One region of the Mesorhizobium sp. M0340 genome, then DNA from elsewhere that is predicted to be linked to it. Evidence: riboswitches for the same ligand, from Rfam matches in the RefSeq annotation. Region 1 holds a riboswitch; the other holds the start of a gene.
What was found. Region 1 has a riboswitch for S-adenosylmethionine ahead of NKI79_RS06375 (O-succinylhomoserine sulfhydrylase). Riboswitches for the same ligand answer to the same signal wherever they lie in the genome.
Positions count from the first base shown of each region.

Region 1 (4,416 bases):
CCCCGTTCCGCGTCGGCTTCACCCTGTCGAACGAGTTTTCCGACCACGTCACCGAGCGTGTGAACTATCTCTTCCTCGCCCATTCCAAGCTGCGCAACGCTTCGTTCGGCCCGGAGATCCTGATCGGCGACCTGCCGTCCGATATCCGCGGCGCTTCACGCATCCTGCGCGACGGCAAGCTGCTTTGGGAAAAGCCGTTCCTGTCGGGCGAGGCGAACATGTCGCACACCATTGGCAATCTCGAGCATCACCACTTCAAATACTCGGCCTTCCGCCAGCCGGGTGATGTGCATGTACACATGTTCGGCACGGCGACGCTGTCCTTCGCCGACGGCATCAGGACCGAGGCCGGTGACGTATTTGAAATCGAGGCGCAGGATTTCGGCCTGCCGCTGCGCAACCCGCTTGAAATCGAGCAGCCGGTGAAGGTGGCGGTGAAGGCGTTGTAAACTAGTGACAGAATTCAGGAACGAAAATGAACGGCCTGCGGATTGGCACTGTGTCCCTAAGTTTAGTCCTGTTCCTCGCCTTTTTCTCCCCGTCGGCTTACAGCGCCGGACAATGCAGCGCAAAATCCTATCGCGAAGCCCGGATGTCCATGACTAACCGGCTTCTGGCCACCGGCTATTCGAAATCGCAAGTGGGCTTTCTGATGCGCAACGCGGATCGCATGACGTCCGCACTCCGCGCTGACAGACTGAACGACAATGGCAGAGCCTGCGGTATCGACTCCGCCAGAGCCCATGTGCTGGGATGTCTCGGCAAGCAGTTGTTCCCCTTGCAGTCCAGCTCAAGCGCCTCACTTGACGACGAGAAGCAAACCAGAGGATTTTGGGGGAAGAAGCGATTTGCAGTGCGAGAACTGCTCTTTGTCGGTCAGTTTCATGGCTGCCTTGGCGCCGCGAAAGAATATCTGTTTCGCGGCTGACGGCTTGCGAACAAGATCATCGCGCGGCGCGGAAATGCTTGGACAGTTTCAGACCCTGCGCCTGATAGTTCGAGCCGAGATCTGTGCCGTAGAGCGCCTGCGGCCGTTTCAGCATGTGCTCGTAGACCAACCGTCCGACGATCTGGCCGTGGTCGAGGATGAACGGCACTTCGTGGCTACGCACCTCGAGCACCGCCCGGCTGCCGGTGCCGCCCGACGCCGAATGGCCGAAACCCGGGTCGAAGAAACCGGCATAATGGACGCGGAACTCGCCGACCAGCGGGTCGAAAGGCGTCATTTCGGCGGCGTAGAGTGGCGGCACATGCACCGCCTCGCGCGACACCAGAATATAGAATTCGTCCGGATCGAGCACCAGCTCGCCGGCACCGCTCTTGTAAATGGGCTCCCAGAAATCGACGACATCCTGCGCGGCGCGCTTGTCGACGTCGACCAGGCCGGTGTGGTGCTTGCCTCGATAGCCGACCAGCCCGTCCTTGTCGCCGTCGAGATCGATCGACAGCGCGATTCCGCCGCCTGAGATGTTGGGTGGTTCGGTGGCGACCAACATTTCGGCGCGGTGCAACTCGTGCAGCTGGCTTTCCGACAAGAGCGCATTGCCGGTGCGGAACCTGATCTGCGACAGCCGCGAGCCGGTCCGCACGACGATCGGGAAAGTGCGCGGGCTGACCTCCAGATAGAGCGGGCCTTCATAGCCGGCGGCGATCTTGTCGAACTCGTGGCCACGGTCGGTCATTACCCGGGTGAAGATATCGAGCCGTCCGGTCGAGCTTTTCGGGTTGGCGGAGGCGGAAATATGGGCGGGCAGCGCCAGGCTTTCGAGCAGCGGCACGATGTAGACGCAGCCGGTTTCCAGCACGGCACCTCCGGCGAGGTTGATCTCGTGCAGCTTCAGCCGGTCGAGCTTGTCGACAACCCTGTGGTCCGGGCCGGGCAAGAAGGAAGCACGCACTCGCCAGGCCTTGTCGCCGAGCCTGAGGTCAAGGCTGGCCGGCTGGATCTGATCGGCATCGAGCATGTGCGGCGATTTCAGCGCACCCGTCTGGAACAGCGCGGAAATATCCTGATCGGGAAGAATGCCTGTCTGCCGCAAGGGTCTGGCTCCGTTCGAACGCCGGGCGAGGTCTTGTTCTGTCGCAGGTCCGACCTGGACGCCTTTGGCACCTGCTTGGTACAACCCTCTTAATCATGCCGGCAATTGACGCAAGCGTGGCGCGGGTCTAAAGCTCGTTATCCCGTGGTGATTTGGCCGGTCGGCTTGCAGCCACGTTAAACAAGTCGCTAAAGGACCGTCGGGCCGCAAGGCCATATGGACCGGTTGCGACTTTCGCGGCCGGTTTTTTGTTGTTTGGACCAATTTTGGTGTTTGGATGGAATGATGACCAAGAAGCGCGACTGGAAGCCTCAGACCGCACTCGTGCATGCCGGGACGCTGCGTTCCGGCTTCGGCGAGACCTCCGAGGCGATGTATCTCACCCAAGGCTATGTCTACGAGACGGCGCAAGCGGCGGAGGCCCGCTTCAAGGGCGAGGAGCCGGGCTTCATCTATTCGCGCTATGCCAATCCGACGGTCGACATGTTTGAGAAACGCATGTGCGCGCTGGAAGGAGCCGAGGACGCGCGCGCCACGGCATCCGGCATGGCGGCGGTGACGGCAGCACTGCTGTGTAGCGCCAAGGCGGGCGACCATATCGTGGCGGCGCGCGCGCTGTTCGGCTCCTGCCGCTGGGTGATCGAGACGCTGGCGCCGAAATACGGCATCGAGGCAACGCTGGTCGACGGCACCGACATCGCCAATTGGGAAAAGGCGGTCAAGCCAAACACCAAACTGTTTTTCCTGGAAAGCCCTACCAATCCAACGCTGGAGGTAGTCGACATTGCCGCCGTCGCGGCACTTGCCAATTCGATCGGCGCCAGGCTGATCGTCGACAATGTCTTCGCTACGCCCTTGCAGCAGAAACCGCTGCAACTCGGCGCCCACATCGTCGTCTATTCGGCCACGAAGCATATTGACGGCCAGGGGCGCTGTCTTGGCGGCATCGTTCTGTCGGACAAGAAATGGATCGACGAGAACCTGCATGACTATTTCCGCCACACCGGCCCAAGCCTCTCGCCCTTCAATGCCTGGACGCTGCTGAAAGGCCTGGAGACGCTGCCGCTACGCGTACGCCAGCAGACGGAAAGTGCCGGCCGCATCGCGGATTTCCTGGCCGAGCGCCCGCAAATCGCCCGCGTCATCTATCCCGGCCGCGCCGACCACCCGCAAGCGGCCGTGGTCAAGAAGCAGATGTCGGGCGGCTCGACGCTGATTTGCTTCGATGTGAAGGGCGGCAAGCAGGCGGCCTTTGCCTTCCAGAACACACTCGACGTCGTGCTGATTTCCAACAATCTCGGCGACGCCAAGAGCCTGATCACCCATCCGGCGACGACCACACACAAGAACTTGACTGATGAAGCCCGCGCCGAGCTCGGCATCGGACCGGGAACGCTCAGGCTGTCAGTCGGCCTTGAGGACGCCGACGACCTGCTCGAAGACATCGAGCAGGCACTGAGAGTTGCCGGATAAGGGCTGGCCGAACAGAGGCGAGCGGGGACGTGCCGATCAGGCGCCGGACGGGGTCTCTTCCAGCTCCGCGACGGTCTTTGTCTGGATAGTCATCACGTTGCCGCGCCAGTCGACGGCGCCGCTCAGCCATCCGCGCGCCCAAATGGCGGGAAGCATCAGGTCTCGTGCCATCATCGCCGGGATCGTGCGCGGCGACAGGTGCCATCTCTTGGCCGAGGCCAAGGCGCATTCCGGCAGGTAGGCCGCGACCAGCACGGCGATGGCGGTGGCCGGCAGGCTGACGCCGGCGTCAGCCGCCGCGATCAGCGCCAGCACCAGCGGCGGTGCCGCGCCGATCAGGATTTCGGGAGCAAAGAACAGTGCAAAGGTGACGCGGCGCAGCCGCGCCCAGCGCGCCTGCCGCGACCAGATTTCGCCAAGCGTGCGCCGGCCGAGCGGCTGTTCGAAGGGAGAGGCGACAAGATTGACCCGCAGTCCGAGCCCGTTGACCAGCTTGGTCGCGGCGGCGTCCTCGGCGATCTCGGCAGCAAGCGCGCGGATGCCGCCATTGGCATCGAGCATCGGCTTATTCCACAACATGCTCTTGCCCTGGGCGAAGCCGAGGCCGAGCGCCTCTCCAGCGTACTGCCAGCGTGCCTGCAGCGTGTTGAGAAAGGCGCATTCGACCTCCCCCCAGAAGCCGTCCGGCCGCGAGCCGATTGGCGTCGAGCAGACGAGGCCGGTGTCATGCCGCCACGCCGCCATCAGGTGCTGGACGTAGTCGCTCGGCATAAGCACATTGGAATCGGCAAGGATGACCCAGCGATAACGCGCTGCCTCCCAACCCTTCACGCAATTGTTGAGTTTTGGATTGCCGCTGATGCGGTCGTCACCGACCAGAAGGCGCGCGCGAATAGCTGGAAAG
Region 1 is NZ_JAMYRR010000003.1:341,273-345,688, reverse strand. It holds gene araD1 (AraD1 family protein) at 1-449, shown strand, start outside; gene NKI79_RS06385 (hypothetical protein) at 476-928, shown strand; gene NKI79_RS06380 (2'-deoxycytidine 5'-triphosphate deaminase) at 945-2,039, opposite strand; SAM riboswitch at 2,174-2,251, shown strand; gene NKI79_RS06375 (O-succinylhomoserine sulfhydrylase) at 2,322-3,512, shown strand; gene NKI79_RS06370 (ceramide glucosyltransferase) at 3,549-4,416, opposite strand, start outside.

Region 2 (4,416 bases), on a different contig from region 1:
AGTAATTCCAGGAAAAGTGTGAACGGTCTTCCGTCCGGAATTGCGCAAAAAACAAAGAGACAGAGCGGTTCGGCGTTTCCGTGAAACGATAAACCGCTCCAAGCCTGTCTGGCCTGCGATCGGCCTGCCGCGGCTTATCCCTTCGGCGGGTGTTCGACTGCCTGGCGACCAAAATCCGGTACGTCGATATCCTGGCCGGCCTCGATGATCGAGCGGCGGACGGCGCGGGTGCGGGTGAACAGGTCGAACAGCTTTTCGCCGTCGCCCCAGCGGATCGCCCGCTGCAGCGAGGACAGATCTTCCGAGAATCGCGCCAGCATTTCGAGGATGGCGTCCTTGTTGTGCAGGCAGACGTCACGCCACATGGTCGGGTCGGACGCGGCGAGACGGGTGAAGTCGCGAAAGCCGGAAGCCGAGTATTTGATGACCTCGGACTTGGTCACCGACTCCAGATCGTCGGCGGTACCGACGATGTTATAAGCGATGATGTGCGGCAGATGCGAAACGATGGCCAGCGTCATGTCGTGATGCTGCGGGTCCATCGTGTCGATGTTGGAGCCGCAGCGGCGCCAGAATTCCGAGAGCCTTTCCAGTGCCGCGGGATCGGTGCCGGGCAGCGGCGTGAAGATGCACCAGCGGTTCTCGAACAGTTCGGCAAAACCGGCATCCGGTCCCGACTTTTCGGTGCCGGCCAAAGGATGGCCGGGGATGAAGTGCACGCCATCAGGCACATGCGGCTGCATCTGCGCGATCACCGATGCTTTGGTCGAGCCGACATCGGTGAGGATGGCGCCCTTCTTCAGCGCCGGCGCGATCTCCGCGGCGACGATACCCGAAGAGCCGACCGGCACCGAAACGACGACCAGATCGGCATCGCGAACCGCCTCTTTCGCATCCGTCGTGTAGGCGTCGCCGAGGGCGAGTAGGCTCGCCCGCGCCAGCGTCGCTTCGCTGCGCGTCGAAATCGCGACTTGGCCGGCGAGCCCCTCGCGGCGGATGACGCGGGCAAGCGACGAGCCGATCAGGCCGATGCCGACCAGCGCGATCTTTTCGAACATCGGTGAGGTCATGGTGTTCTAGCTTTTCAGGAATGTCGCGAGTGCGGCGACAACGCCGCGGTTGGCCTCTTCGGTGCCGATGCTCATGCGCAGCGCGTTCGGAAAACCGTAGCCGGAAACGCGCCGCAATATGTAGCCGCGCGCACTGAGGTAGTCGTCGGCAGCCGCCGCCGAATGCTTTTTGTCCTCGGGAAAGTGGATAAGGATGAAATTGCCGACGCTCGGTGTCACCCGCAGCCCAAGCCCGCTTAGTTGCTCGGTCAGCCATGCCAGCCAGGTCTCGTTATGCGCCACGCTGCGCTCGATATGGACGCGGTCGCGGATCGCCGCGATACCGGCCTCGATAGCAGTCGCATTGACGTTGAAAGGCCCGCGCACGCGGTTGATCGCGTCGATGACGTGCATTGGCGCATACATCCAGCCGATCCGCGCGCCGCCTAGGCCCAACTTGGAGAAGGTGCGGGTCATGACCACGTTTTCCGCGCTGCCCACCAACTCGACGCCGGCTTCATAGTCGTTGCGCCGGACATATTCGGCGTAGGCGGCATCCAGCACCAGAAGCACGTTTCGCGGCAGGCCGGCATGCAGGCGGCGCACCTCCTGGAACGGCACGTAGGTGCCGGTTGGATTGTTGGGATTGGCAAGGAAGATGATCCTGGTACGCGGCGTCACCGCGGCAAGGATTGCATCGACATCGGCGCGTTCATCGGTCTCCTTGACCGTAACCGGGACGGCACCGGCCGACTGTATGTAGATCTTGTAGACCATGAAGCCGTGTTCGGTGATGATCGCTTCGTCGCCGGGTGCGAGGTAGGTCTGCGCCAGCAGGCCCAGAATCTCGTCGGAGCCGTTGGAACAGACGATGTTCGCCGGGTTGAGCCCGTGCACCTCGGCGATCGCTTCCCTCAGGCGCCTGGCGCTGCCGTCGGGATAGACCGCGAGCTTGTCGGCGACCGCGCGCGCGGCCTCTATCGCCTTTGGCGAAGGGCCGAGCGGGTTCTCGTTCGACGACAATTTATGGACGTTGGCGACACCTTCAGGCGCCGCGCTCTTGCCGGGCACATAGGCTTCGATGTCCATGATGCCGGCGCGGGGCCTTGGACGTGTCTGATCCGGTATCTGGCTCATTCCATGAAATCCGTCGAGATTGCCTCCATCCGGAGGCCGCAGCGGAAATACAAGCCGTGGCCCGGAATGTCGAGGGGCGGCAATTCGGGATCAAGAACTTGCCGTTGACGAAGCCATGCGTCGGTCCTAGAAGAGCAGCGAAAGTCCCGTGGTGATTTGGCCGGTCGGCTTGCAGCCACGTTAAACAACTTGCTAAAGGGCCGTTTGCATCTTGTAACCGGCTTTGCGAAGGCATGGCCGGTTTTTTGTTGCCCTGGCTGGTTGTTGCCCAGACCGGCGGTGGACAACTGAAGGCCGGGCAAGGAGATGTGATGGTCGCTTTGCGCGCGCGAAAAACCAACAACGAGGCCGACCAGCCGTCGAGCCCGGTGTTGCGTTTCGGCGCCGACAAGCCGCTCAAGCTCGACGCCGGCACGCTGCTGTCGCCGTTCCAGATCGCCTACCAGACCTATGGCACGCTCAACGACGAGCGCTCCAACGCCATCCTCGTCTGCCATGCGCTGACCGGCGACCAGCATGTCGCCAACACCAATCCGGTGACCGGCAAGCCGGGCTGGTGGGAAGTGCTGATCGGCCCCGGCAAGATCATCGACACCGATCGTTTCTTCGTCATCTCGTCCAACGTCATCGGCGGCTGCCTCGGCTCCACCGGCCCCGCCTCGACCAATCCCGCCACCGCCAAGCCCTACGGGCTCGACCTGCCGATCATCACCATCCGCGACATGGTGCGCGCGCAGCTGATGCTGGTCGAGCATTTCGGTATCGAACAGCTGTTCAGCGTGCTGGGCGGCTCGATGGGCGGCATGCAGGTGCTGCAATGGGCCTCGAGCTATCCCGAGCGCGTCTTCTCGGCGCTGCCGATCGCCACCGGCGCCCGCCACTCTTCGCAGAACATCGCTTTCCACGAGGTCGGCAGGCAGGCAGTGATGGCCGACCCGGACTGGCATGGCGGCAAATATTTCGAGCATGGCAAGCGGCCGGAAAAGGGGCTGGCGGTGGCGCGCATGGCCGCTCACATCACCTATCTGTCGGAAGCAGCGCTGCACCGCAAGTTCGGCCGCAACCTGCAGGACCGCGAAGCGCTGACCTTCGGCTTCGATGCCGACTTCCAGATCGAGAGCTATCTGCGCCATCAGGGCATGACCTTCGTCGATCGCTTCGATGCCAACTCCTATCTCTACATGACCCGGGCGATGGACTATTTCGATCTCGCCGCCGACCATGGCGGCCGGCTGGCCGATGCCTTCGCCGGCACCAAGACGCGCTTCTGCCTGGTTTCGTTCACCAGCGATTGGCTGTTCCCGACCGAGGAGAGCCGCTCGGTCGTGCACGCGCTGAATGCGGCCGGCGCCTCGGTCTCGTTCGTCGAGATCGAGACCGACCGCGGCCACGACGCCTTCCTGCTCGACGAACCGGAACTGTTCGCCGCCATCAAAGGCTTCATCGCCTCGGCCGCGCGGGCGAGAGGGCTCGGCGCATGACCCCGAAAAGTTGCAGACTTTTCGGATCAGGATCATGCGCCAGGCATCAGCGCATGACCCCGAAAAGTTGCAGACTTTTCGGATCAGGATCATGCGCCAGGCATCGGCGCATGACCCCGAAAAGTTGCAGACTTTTCGGATCAGGATCATGCGCCAGGCAGAAGGCGAGCCCATGAGCGTCAACCGCGCCCAGCGCGTCGACCTCGAGGTCGTCGCCGATCTCATCCCGCCGCAGTCGCGGGTGCTGGACGTCGGTTCCGGCGACGGCCTGCTGCTCGAATTGCTGCAGGCGACCAAGAAGGTCGACGGTCGCGGGCTGGAACTGTCGCAGCGCGGCGTCAACGAATGCGTGGCGCGCGGCCTGTCGGTCATCCAGGGCGATGCCGACAAGGATCTCCAATTCTATCCCGATAAGGGCTTCGACTTCGTCGTCTTGTCGCAGACCTTGCAGGCGACCCGCAATCCGAAATTGGTGCTCGACGAACTGCTCAGGATCGGCAACCGCGCCATCGTCTCATTCCCAAATTTCGGCCACTGGCGGGTGCGCTTTTCGCTACTGTTTAACGGCCGCATGCCGGTGACCAAGGACCTGCCCTATTCGTGGTATGACACCCCCAACATCCATTTCTGCACCATTCGCGATTTCGTCAATCTGTGCGACGAGCTTGGCGCGACGGTGGAAAAGGCGACCGCGCTCGACGCCAATGGCCAGCGGATCGGCTTCTCGATGCCTTGGTGGTTCTGGAACT
Region 2 is NZ_JAMYRR010000022.1:68,491-72,906, forward strand. It holds gene NKI79_RS25840 (prephenate/arogenate dehydrogenase family protein) at 135-1,070, opposite strand; gene hisC (histidinol-phosphate transaminase) at 1,077-2,186, opposite strand; SAM riboswitch at 2,325-2,402, shown strand; gene metX (homoserine O-acetyltransferase MetX) at 2,498-3,667, shown strand; gene metW (methionine biosynthesis protein MetW) at 3,840-4,416, shown strand, end outside.
Region 2: another riboswitch for S-adenosylmethionine. It lies ahead of metX (homoserine O-acetyltransferase MetX); the one in region 1 lies ahead of NKI79_RS06375 (O-succinylhomoserine sulfhydrylase).